Regions from separate parts of the Kurthia sp. Dielmo genome, predicted to be linked through region 1. Evidence: riboswitches for the same ligand, from Rfam matches in the RefSeq annotation. Region 1 holds a riboswitch; each other region holds the start of a gene.
What was found. A riboswitch is a leader RNA that binds a small molecule or an ion and turns the genes downstream of it on or off. The one in region 1 is predicted to bind thiamine pyrophosphate.

Region 1 (3,304 bases):
TATTTTAACTTCTTCAATAGACTAAAGACCGCCTCAACAATCTCATCAAATCGTCTATCGAACAACACATAATAAACAGCAGTCTTCACACCGCGAATTTTGAATCCAGCACCGACTAAAGCGTCTTGCAGGTGTTTCGCTTTGTCACTCGTGATTGCATTTTTTAATAATTGGCTGCAAATAACTTTGTATCATGCTCGCGGCAACGGTCCACTGAAAGTATAATTTTCTATGCTCCGTGGCTGAAATGGGAACCGCAAAAACCCGTAGTATAAAACTACGGGAGAAGGTGAACTATTGTTTTTTAAAAGTCTATACTTATAATACTTTTATATTTTTGAGCAGAAAACGTGATGTTGGTTTTCTTGATTTTCCAAGTTGCGTAGCGTTCAATGAAATTAATCTCTTCATCATTGTAAGTCATTTGCTTACCTTTTTTTCCTAAATCAGTATTCATTTTTTTATACATTGTTGTATAACGCTTTTTCGGATTATCTTTTTTTTCATCCATAACATTAAAATAATAATTTATATTAGTTAAAGTTCTTTTCTTATTGTTGTTAAAGTAAAAGTGAATCACAGTCTTAGATTGATTATAGAATTTCCCTGGGATGTAGTAAGCTACACTATTGTAACCAGTATCCTGGGTATCTTTCCATCCCTTTTTCTTTGCCATTTTTTCAATTTGTGCTCGTGTTTCTCCACCTTTTAATCCCCATAGCAACGTTTTTTTAGCCGCTGCAGCTGTTTCAACTTTAGTACTTTCTTTTGCGTTTGCATCATTCGCTACTGTTGTTGCTCCGATTGTCGAAAATACTAAACTAGATGCAATTAGTGCACTTGTCCACTTTTTCATCATAAAAACCTACTCTCTATAAGTGATTTTAAACCTTATTAACTATAATATGGTAATTTTGTTATGTAAAGAGAAATAAAACTAAAACTAGTAATAGGGGTAGCGTCAGGAAAATGCGGATTTACAACGATAAGCAAATTACAACATAAAAAAACGGTTCCTAAACGTTGTGCGGAATCGTTTTTTTATTTCGTTTGTTAAACTAAAGAGCACTTTAATAAGATTTTTTAATTTTCCCCCCATTTATTTTGGAAAATAAGGTTGTCTAAAGAACGCCTTTTTTCCCAATCAGCTAATTCTAGAATGGGTTTTTCTGGATAATCATCCGTGTAACCAATAGAAATAAGAGCAATAGGCTCAATATGTGGTGGTATTTCTAAAATGTCTCTAATATCATTCTTTTTATAAAAACTTACCCAGCCCATTGCAAGCCCTTCAGCACTAGCTACTAACCACATATTTTGAATGGCACAAGCAGTTGATAAAGCATCCGTTTCAGGAATTGAATTTCGTCCTAATATGCGAACCTCCTCTTGTTGGATCACAAGTTACACATATAGTTAAAGGAGATTCTTTTAGACCTTCAACTTTTAAACTAAGGAATTTCGTTTCTTTTTCTCCTTCATAATGAATAGCCAATGCTCTTCTTTCCTTATCCGCTGCCCATGCTAACTTTTCTTTAATTTCATTTGAAGAAACTAAAATAAAATTCCATGGTTGCATAAACCCTACTGAGGGTGCATGATGAGCAGCATTTAGTATTTTATGTATTGTATTTTCTGGGATAGGAGTTGACAAAAAACTTCGGATGTCTCTTCTATGATAAATAACTTTATATATTGCTTCTTTTTCTTCCTTAGTAAACATATTTTCCCTCTCTCGTTAAAAATTAAAATGTTATTGTTTATTCATATATTAACAATAAAACCTGTTGCTGTCCGTCTTTTAATTAAATGGTTTTTTATATTTTTTTATTGCTCCTTTTATTTTACTTAAAACTCATGTATACTAAAACCAAATTGAATAGAAATAACTAGGGGAGTCCAATAAGTTGGGCTGAGAGAGAAACACGTTAAAGTTTCTTGACCCTTTGGACCTGATCTAGATCATACTAGCGTGGGGAAGTTAGAAAAAATAATCATGTAATCATGTATTGAATAAACTTCTACATACAAAGCCGGTCCATCCTTTTTGGATTCGGCTTTTTTATTTAATTCATTTCTTTAATTCCTCTTTTATTGTTCTAGATCTCGTCCTTTAATTTTAAAAAGGGGAGAGATTTACTCTATGTCAACAACTTCATTAAACGAAAAAAGCATTTCCATCATGTCTAGTTTTTCAGGTAGTAAAAAAGTTTATGTTGAAGGCTCAAGACCCGATATCAAGGTACCAATGCGTGAAATTGAACTAAGTCCTACAACGGGCGCCTTTGGTGAAGAAGAAAATCCACCAGTTCGTGTCTATGATACAAGCGGACCTTATACGGATACTAATTATTCAGTTGATATTACAAAAGGTCTTCCTCCTCTTCGAAGCACATGGATTCATGAACGAGGAGATGTTGAGGAACATGAAGGAAGAGAAGTTAAGGCTGAAGACAATGGATATAAGGATGAGAATGACCCTCGTGCTAATCATAATATGTTCCCGGGTTTAAAGCGTAAACCCTTACGTGCAAAAAAAGGTGGAAATGTCACACAGCTTCATTATGCAAGGAAGGGCATCATCACTCCTGAGATGGAATTTATCGCATTAAGGGAAAATATGAAACCTGAATTTGTGCGTGAAGAAGTTGCAAGAGGTCGAGCAATTATCCCTTCTAATATCAATCATCCAGAGGCAGAGCCTATGATCATAGGACGTAATTTCCATGTTAAAATCAACGCAAATATTGGGAATTCTGCTGTTTCATCCTCCATCGAAGAAGAGGTCGAAAAAATGACATGGGCCACACGTTGGGGTGCTGATAATATTATGGACCTATCAACAGGTAAAAACATTCATACAACAAGGGAATGGATAATTCGCAATTCTGCTGTTCCTGTAGGAACCGTTCCTATCTACCAAGCACTTGAAAAAGTAAATGGTGTTGCCGAAGAACTCACATGGGAGGTTTACCGTGATACTTTGATTGAGCAAGCCGAGCAAGGCGTGGATTACTTCACCATTCATGCTGGTGTTCTTTTGCGATATGTTCCGTTAACAGCAAAACGTTTAACAGGTATTGTATCCCGGGGTGGATCTATTATGGCACAATGGTGTCTTCACCACCACAAAGAAAGCTTTTTATATACTCATTTTGAAGAAATCTGTGAGATTATGAAAACTTATGATGTTTCATTCTCTTTAGGAGATGGTCTACGTCCTGGTTCAATTGCTGATGCTAATGATGAAGCACAATTTGCAGAATTAGAAACTCTTGGAGAACTAACAAAAATTGCTTGGGAG
Region 2 (3,304 bases), on a different contig from region 1:
GCAGCTTGAGAGATGAATGGTTCTACAGCGAAAACCATGCCTTCTTTCATCATTGTTGCATCCCATGCATCATAGTAGTTTAAAACGTATTGAGGTTCTTCATGTAATGAATGACCTACACCATGGCCTGTTAAGTTCATGATTACTTTTAAACCTTTATCATGTGCTTCACGTTCTACAGCTTTACCGATTTGGTTCAAGCGCGCACCTGGTTTAATTTTTCCCATTGCGCGGTCAAATGAGCTTTGAGCCACATCGCAAAGGATTTGAAGTTCTGGTTTTTCAACATCGCCTACAACAAATGATACACCTGTATCTGCATAGAAACCGTCTACATGGCCTGATACATCAATGTTAATCATATCGCCTTCTTGTAGTTTACGGTTGTCCGGAATACCATGGGCAACACATTCATTTACACTAATACATGTATAACCTGGGAAGTCATATTCTGCTTTAGGGCCTGATACAGCACCTTTTTCTTCGAATAATTTACCAGCTAATTCATCTAATTCTTTTGTTGTCACACCAGGTTTTGTCGCATTTTTAAGGGCGTCACGAATTTCAGCCATTGCACGGCCTGCTTTCATTAACGCATCAAATTCTTCTTGCGTTTTCACAATCATCGTTCAAGATCTCCTTTATATTGAATCTTCTTCTACTATATCACACTTTTTTCATGACGAAAAAGGAACTGAATTAATTCAGTTCCTTCGTTTCTTTATCGTTTTTTAGGCTCCAATAGTTTCGGTGCCTTTGTCATGAGTAGACTAACAATCGCTGCTGTTAAAATAATGGCTGGCACCATGTACGAACCATTATAGACAATCGTATAAATTAGTGGATTTTGGTCACCCGCATATTCAGAGAAGAATACATAGCCAGCTATTGCATGAGCTACATAGCGAATTAAACCGCCGATAATCGTCCCAATTGTAATGTACAAAGCTTTCTCACTCGCTGTTTGTGCACGTATAACAAGTGGACGTAAAAGCCCTGCAAGTCCTACTACAGTAAACGCAAAGAAGTAATCAATAAAGCCTTGTAGCGGTGTTAAAATAAAGCCGCCAAACATCGCATTCATCGTACCGATTAATAAGCCCGTCACAAGCCCTGCCACTGTGCCCCAGCGAAACGCCATAATGACGATTGGCACCATCACAAGACTAATCGAGCCGCCCTGTGGCCATAAGCTAAATGTCAGCTTATCTAAAATAAGACCGATGGCCGCAAAAATGGCGATTTCGACCATCATTAATAAATTTTTACTGTTCAATCCCTTCAACCTCCAATGTTGATGTACAAATCAAACCAGTGGGATTAGATAGATATGAAAAAAGCGATGCCAGGGAAAGATCCCTGACATCGCATAGCGTCAGCTGTCTATCCACATTCCTTCGCAAGCATTAACTTACAGGTTCTAAGGGTTAGAAGTCGCACTTCACTCTCAGCTATTTTAATAGCTCCCCTTGTGGTTGTTACATCTCGTTTATTGAACAATCCTATTGTACGGAAAAATGCTCAAGCTTTCAACCTTTTTGAAACTTTTCACACGCGCTTCCGTAAATAAGATGAACCGTTTATTCACAATATTGTACAAGCAATTAAAGCACTGTACGTTTAAAGAAATTCAACAACGGTAATACTATACTAACTACTAAAAAGTGAGGTTATGCATAATGAACTTAAAAAAAGTAATTAGCACAGCTGTTAAATTAGCACCTGTCGTTTATCCAATCGTGAAAAAAGTATTAAATAATAAAAAAGCGTCACAATCTACAAATCGCCGTTAAGGACATTTAAAAAGAGACTGGGATAAAACACGTCATGTTTCTTTTTTAGCGTTCACAACGAAAAACCGGAACTGCGCCATAGCGCGGTTCCGGTTTTTCTTATGCTCATAGGAGCGGTTATTTTTAGATGTATGTCAAAGTCTATTTTCTTTTTATTAAAATGCCCAAGCACCTTTACGGAATACAGCTTCTACTGTCCCGTCTGCATGGATGCCATCGATGTCCATTTCCGCACTACCGACCATAAAGTCTTCATGTGTAATTGAAACATTGATGCCTGCTTTATCCATTTCCTCTTCAGATAGCTCGCTACCGCCCTCATAACAAGTTGGATATGCTGCACCAATTGCGATATGATTGGATGCATTTTCATCAAATAATGTGTTGTAATAAAGTAAGCCAGATGCTGAAATTGGTGATTCATGTGGTACAAGTGCGATTTCACCAATGTATTTAGAGCCTTCATCCGCTTTAATCAACTCATTTAATAATTCCTCACCTTGCTGTGCCTCTGCTTTCACAATCACGCCATTTTCAAAAGTTAATTTGAAGTTGTCGATAATATTCCCTTGATAGACAAGTGGTTTTGTTGATGACACATAGCCGTTTACATCGTATTTAGATGGCAATGTAAAGACTTCCTCTGTTGGCATATTTGCCACGAATTCAGTGCCTTGTGGTGTTTTACTAGAGCCAGTTGCCCAAATGTGTTTGTCTGGTAAGCCAACAATTAAATCCGTACCTGGCGCTGTGTAATGTAATTTAGCAAAATGCTTTTCATTCATTAAATCACCGCGCACATGTAAGTTTTTCAAGTGAGCTTGCCAGTTTTCAACGGCGCTACCTTCACCGATACGTACCGTTTTGAAGATTGCTTCCCACATTGCAGGAACTTGTTCTTCTTCAGGTAATTCAGGGAATACTTTCGCTGCCCATTTTTTCGACGGAATCGCAATGATTGACCATGCGATTTTATCATTCATTACAGCATCACGATAGTTTTCTAATGCTTTACCTGACGCTTTTTGGTTTGCTGAAATTTTTTCAACAGGGATGCCAGCCATTAAGTCTGGATCTGCTGCATCAATCCAAAGAAGTGCGCCACCACGTTCAATCAACTCATCACGTTGCTCTGTAATCCAACGAGGGAATTTTTCAAACTCTTCTACTGATGCATTTTCAAATAATTGTCGTGCGACTACATCATCTGAGTAGTTCACGGTTACGCGTGCTGCGCCAGCTTTATATGCTTCTTTCACAACTAAACGAGTAAACTCGATTGTATCCACGGTTGTGTTAATTAAAAGCGTTTGACCTTGCTGAATGTTTGTCCCTACTTTTACAGCAAGCTCAGCAAATTGAGCTAATTTTTCTTCGAATGTCATCATTAATCGACCCCTTAGCGTTTTTTATATGGACGTTTGCTGCCATCATTCTTTTTGTATGAGCCGCTACGAGTACCTTCGTTATCATACTTTTTGAATGAGCGATTTTCTTCGCCGTTCTTTTTA
Region 3 (3,304 bases), on a different contig from region 1:
TTTGCGAATGTTTATACCGATTATGTAGATGCCTCTGTTGAGAAAGCGGCGACACGAGCTGTTATGCAACTTGAAAAAGAGGATAAGCTAGAGCCGGAACGCATTAATTTAATGCTCAGCTTAAGTGACGATGCCATTATCGTATTCGATAAAAACGGCAAAATTTTATCCCGCTCGGCTTATGAGTTTTTTGAGCAAGATACCATTGACTCGCAGTGGCGAAAACCGCTTGAAGCCGGACAAAAATCTTATACAGGAAGCCGTACCGAAAATGCTACTGGCGCGCGCTTTCATTATGTAGGAAAACCTTTACTAAAAGATGGCGAATATAATGGTGGGGTCCTAGTCATGTCAAATGTCACAAGCTGGTATGAAACGATGAGCCAGATTCGTTATTGGACGCTACGCGGTATTTTAATGGCGATTTTATTAGCGCTTGTGTATACGATTTTAGTGTCGTGGAAATTATCGCGTCCACTTGTTGATATGACCGAGGCTACGCGTAAAATTGCCAAAGGGCAGGATACGAAGGTCACGGTTACGAGTAAGGATGAGCTTGGCATTCTCGGTGAGTCCATTAATGATTTAAGTGTGGAGTTAAATAACTACCGAAAAAACCGAAGTGAACTACTGGCGAATATTTCACATGAGCTACGGACGCCCGTATCGTACTTACAAGGCTATGCACAACTTATTGAAAATGGACAGTATCGCTCTGAGGAAGAGTTAAAAAAATATGCGCATATTATTGATCAGGAATCTGTGCGTTTATCTAAATTAATTCAAGATGTTTTTGACCTATCAAAAATGGAAGAAGGCATGATGACATTTTATAAACAAGCAGTTGATATTGAAGAATTACTAGAAGATGCCGCAGACAAAGTTCGTTTAAAGGCACATCAAAAAAATCTAGCCTTAGAGGTTGCGATTCAAGGGCCGCTTCAAGACATAGAAACAGACGGTATGCGCTTTGAGCAAATCATTATTAATTTACTGCAAAACGCGGTTAACTATACGCCGCAGGGAACGATTACACTGCGTGCATTTGAGCAAAAATCTACACTAATTATTGAAATAACTGATACAGGTGTTGGTATTCCAGCAGAGGATATTCCCTTTATTTTTGACCGCTTCCACCGGGTTGAAAAATCACGTGTTCGCGATAAGGGTGGCACAGGCCTTGGCCTAGCGATTGTTAAAGCGTTAACGGAAGCATTAGATGGCGCTATTACAGTCGAAAGTAAGGAAAATATCGGTACTACCTTTAGATTGTCATTTCCCATTCATACTTTTTCCACAAATAGCTAGTATGATAATAATATAAACTCATGTGACTCCACCCCCGGATGCCATGGATAGAAAAACACGCACCTACGTCAGGAATAGGTGCGTGTTTTTTTGTTTAAAATAAATATTTTCTTTTTAAGTTTTTTATCAGAAAGAACAGCTAAAGAAAGTGATAAAAGCTTTTTATTGAAATATAAAATTATACAAACGACTTTTCTAGCACTTAAATCGTTTGAAGGGGTGTAGGGAGAACGTTGTCAATTATTCATTATCGTGCTATACTGCTTTTTAATCACATACAAAAAGATGCTAGGAGTGCTGATGTTGTCAGCCGAGAAATTCACGTAATGAATTAATCCTTGAACCTGATCTAGTTTGTACTAGCGTAGGAAAGCGTTGATTGATTCATATGATCACGTCCCATGCCGGTAATCTAGGCATGGGACGTTTTTTAATTTTTGACCACTAGGGGTGCTATAAAAAGCTGAGATGAGACCCTTATGACTTGTATTAGGTAATGCTGACGCAAGGAAGTGGGTTCTATTTAGCGATGCATGTAGAGCCACTTCCTGCGGGAGATGGCTTTTTTTGTTGTGATAAAGGAGGAGCAAAGAATGGTTGTTAGGATGGAGCATGTGCATTTTTCGTATGGTCAGAAAGTAATTTTAAATGGCTTAAACCTGCACGTAGAAGCGGGTGAATTTGTTAGTATCGTTGGGGCAAGTGGTTGCGGTAAGAGCACCGTATTTCGTTTGTTGCTAGGACTTGAAAATCCACAGCAAGGGAGGATAAAAAAACATGGAAAAATAGGTTATATGCCACAGCACCATCAGCTTATGCCCTGGCGAACAGCACTTGATAATGCGATTTTACCGTTAGAATGTCAAGGCGTGAAAAAGGCGAAAGCACGTAAGCAAGCGCAGCAGCTTTTTATACGCTTTGGATTAGCTGGCTATGAAGATAAGAAGCCATACGAATTATCAGGTGGTATGCAACAACGCGTAAGCTTGATACGAGCTCTTTTAACAGGAGCCGACGTATTATTATTAGATGAACCATTCAGCGCACTGGATGCTCTTACCCGTAATGATTTACAGAAATGGTTAAAGGACATTGTCCACTTAGAACAGAAAACGGTTATTTTTATTACACATGATATTGAGGAGGCATTATTTTTATCAGATCGTATTTTTGTAGCGACAAAAAAACCACTTACCGCATTTGAATGTATGGACTCGACAGTATCAAAAGCGTATATCTATGAAAAAATTGGTGGTGCGATGCGATGAAAAAAATAGTACCGCCTTTCTTGTTAATGGCGCTACTGCTCATTAGTTGGGAAGTAATTGCACGTGTTCTTGCATCGCCGTATATTTTGCCGTCCCCACTTCAAATTCTTAAGAAAATATGGTTACTTCGTGAACCACTGTTAACGATTCATTTGCCGGCGACATTAACGATCATTGGAATCGGGTTGCTGATTTCCCTTGTATTAGGTGTGGTCCTTGCATTAGTAATGGATGCCAGTACGTGGTTCGAGCGGGCTTTTTATCCACTTCTTGTCATCTCACAAACGATTCCAACGACTGCCCTTGCCCCCATTTTTGTGCTGTGGTTTGGTTATAGTATTTGGAGTAAAGTACTTGTGACGGTCTTAATTGCTTTTTTTCCCATTACAATGAATACTTTTGAGGGTTTACGCAGTGTGAAAAAAGGACAGTTTGAGCTTCTACAAACATTTGGAGCAAGTCGTTGGCAACAGTTTTGGAAATTAAAGGTCCCGGCTGCCTTACCATCATTCTTTACAGGTCTTAAAATTGCGGTGCCTTTAACTGTAATCGGAGCGGCAATCGGTGAGTGGCTTGGAGCGCAAGCAGGTCTTGGCTATTTTAGTAAACGTATGATGACACAAATGGATGGTGCAGGTGTATTCGCCCCTATTGTTGTGTTATCGCTAATGGCGGTTATTTTTGCGGCCATTCTTGCGGGTGTGGAGAAAAAATATATGGGTTGGAGG

Region 2: another riboswitch for thiamine pyrophosphate. It lies ahead of thiT (energy-coupled thiamine transporter ThiT); the one in region 1 lies ahead of thiC (phosphomethylpyrimidine synthase ThiC).
Region 3: another riboswitch for thiamine pyrophosphate. It lies ahead of KTHG_RS10520 (ABC transporter ATP-binding protein); the one in region 1 lies ahead of thiC (phosphomethylpyrimidine synthase ThiC).

Annotation. Positions count from the first base shown of each region.
Region 1 covers NZ_HE578959.1:173,430-176,733, forward strand. Annotated here, with positions in the region: gene KTHG_RS12065 (hypothetical protein) at 305-859, opposite strand; partial or broken gene bluB (5,6-dimethylbenzimidazole synthase) at 1,084-1,723, opposite strand; TPP riboswitch at 1,882-1,996, shown strand; gene thiC (phosphomethylpyrimidine synthase ThiC) at 2,144-3,304, shown strand, end outside.
Region 2 covers NZ_HE578965.1:42,509-45,812, reverse strand. Annotated here, with positions in the region: gene map (type I methionyl aminopeptidase) at 1-626, opposite strand, end outside; gene thiT (energy-coupled thiamine transporter ThiT) at 722-1,276, opposite strand; TPP riboswitch at 1,376-1,480, opposite strand; gene KTHG_RS21990 (hypothetical protein) at 1,680-1,793, shown strand; gene KTHG_RS19455 (aminopeptidase) at 1,949-3,178, opposite strand.
Region 3 covers NZ_HE578958.1:376,914-380,217, forward strand. Annotated here, with positions in the region: gene KTHG_RS10515 (sensor histidine kinase) at 1-1,308, shown strand, start outside; TPP riboswitch at 1,589-1,696, shown strand; TPP riboswitch at 1,745-1,836, shown strand; gene KTHG_RS10520 (ABC transporter ATP-binding protein) at 1,902-2,576, shown strand; gene KTHG_RS10525 (ABC transporter permease) at 2,573-3,304, shown strand, end outside.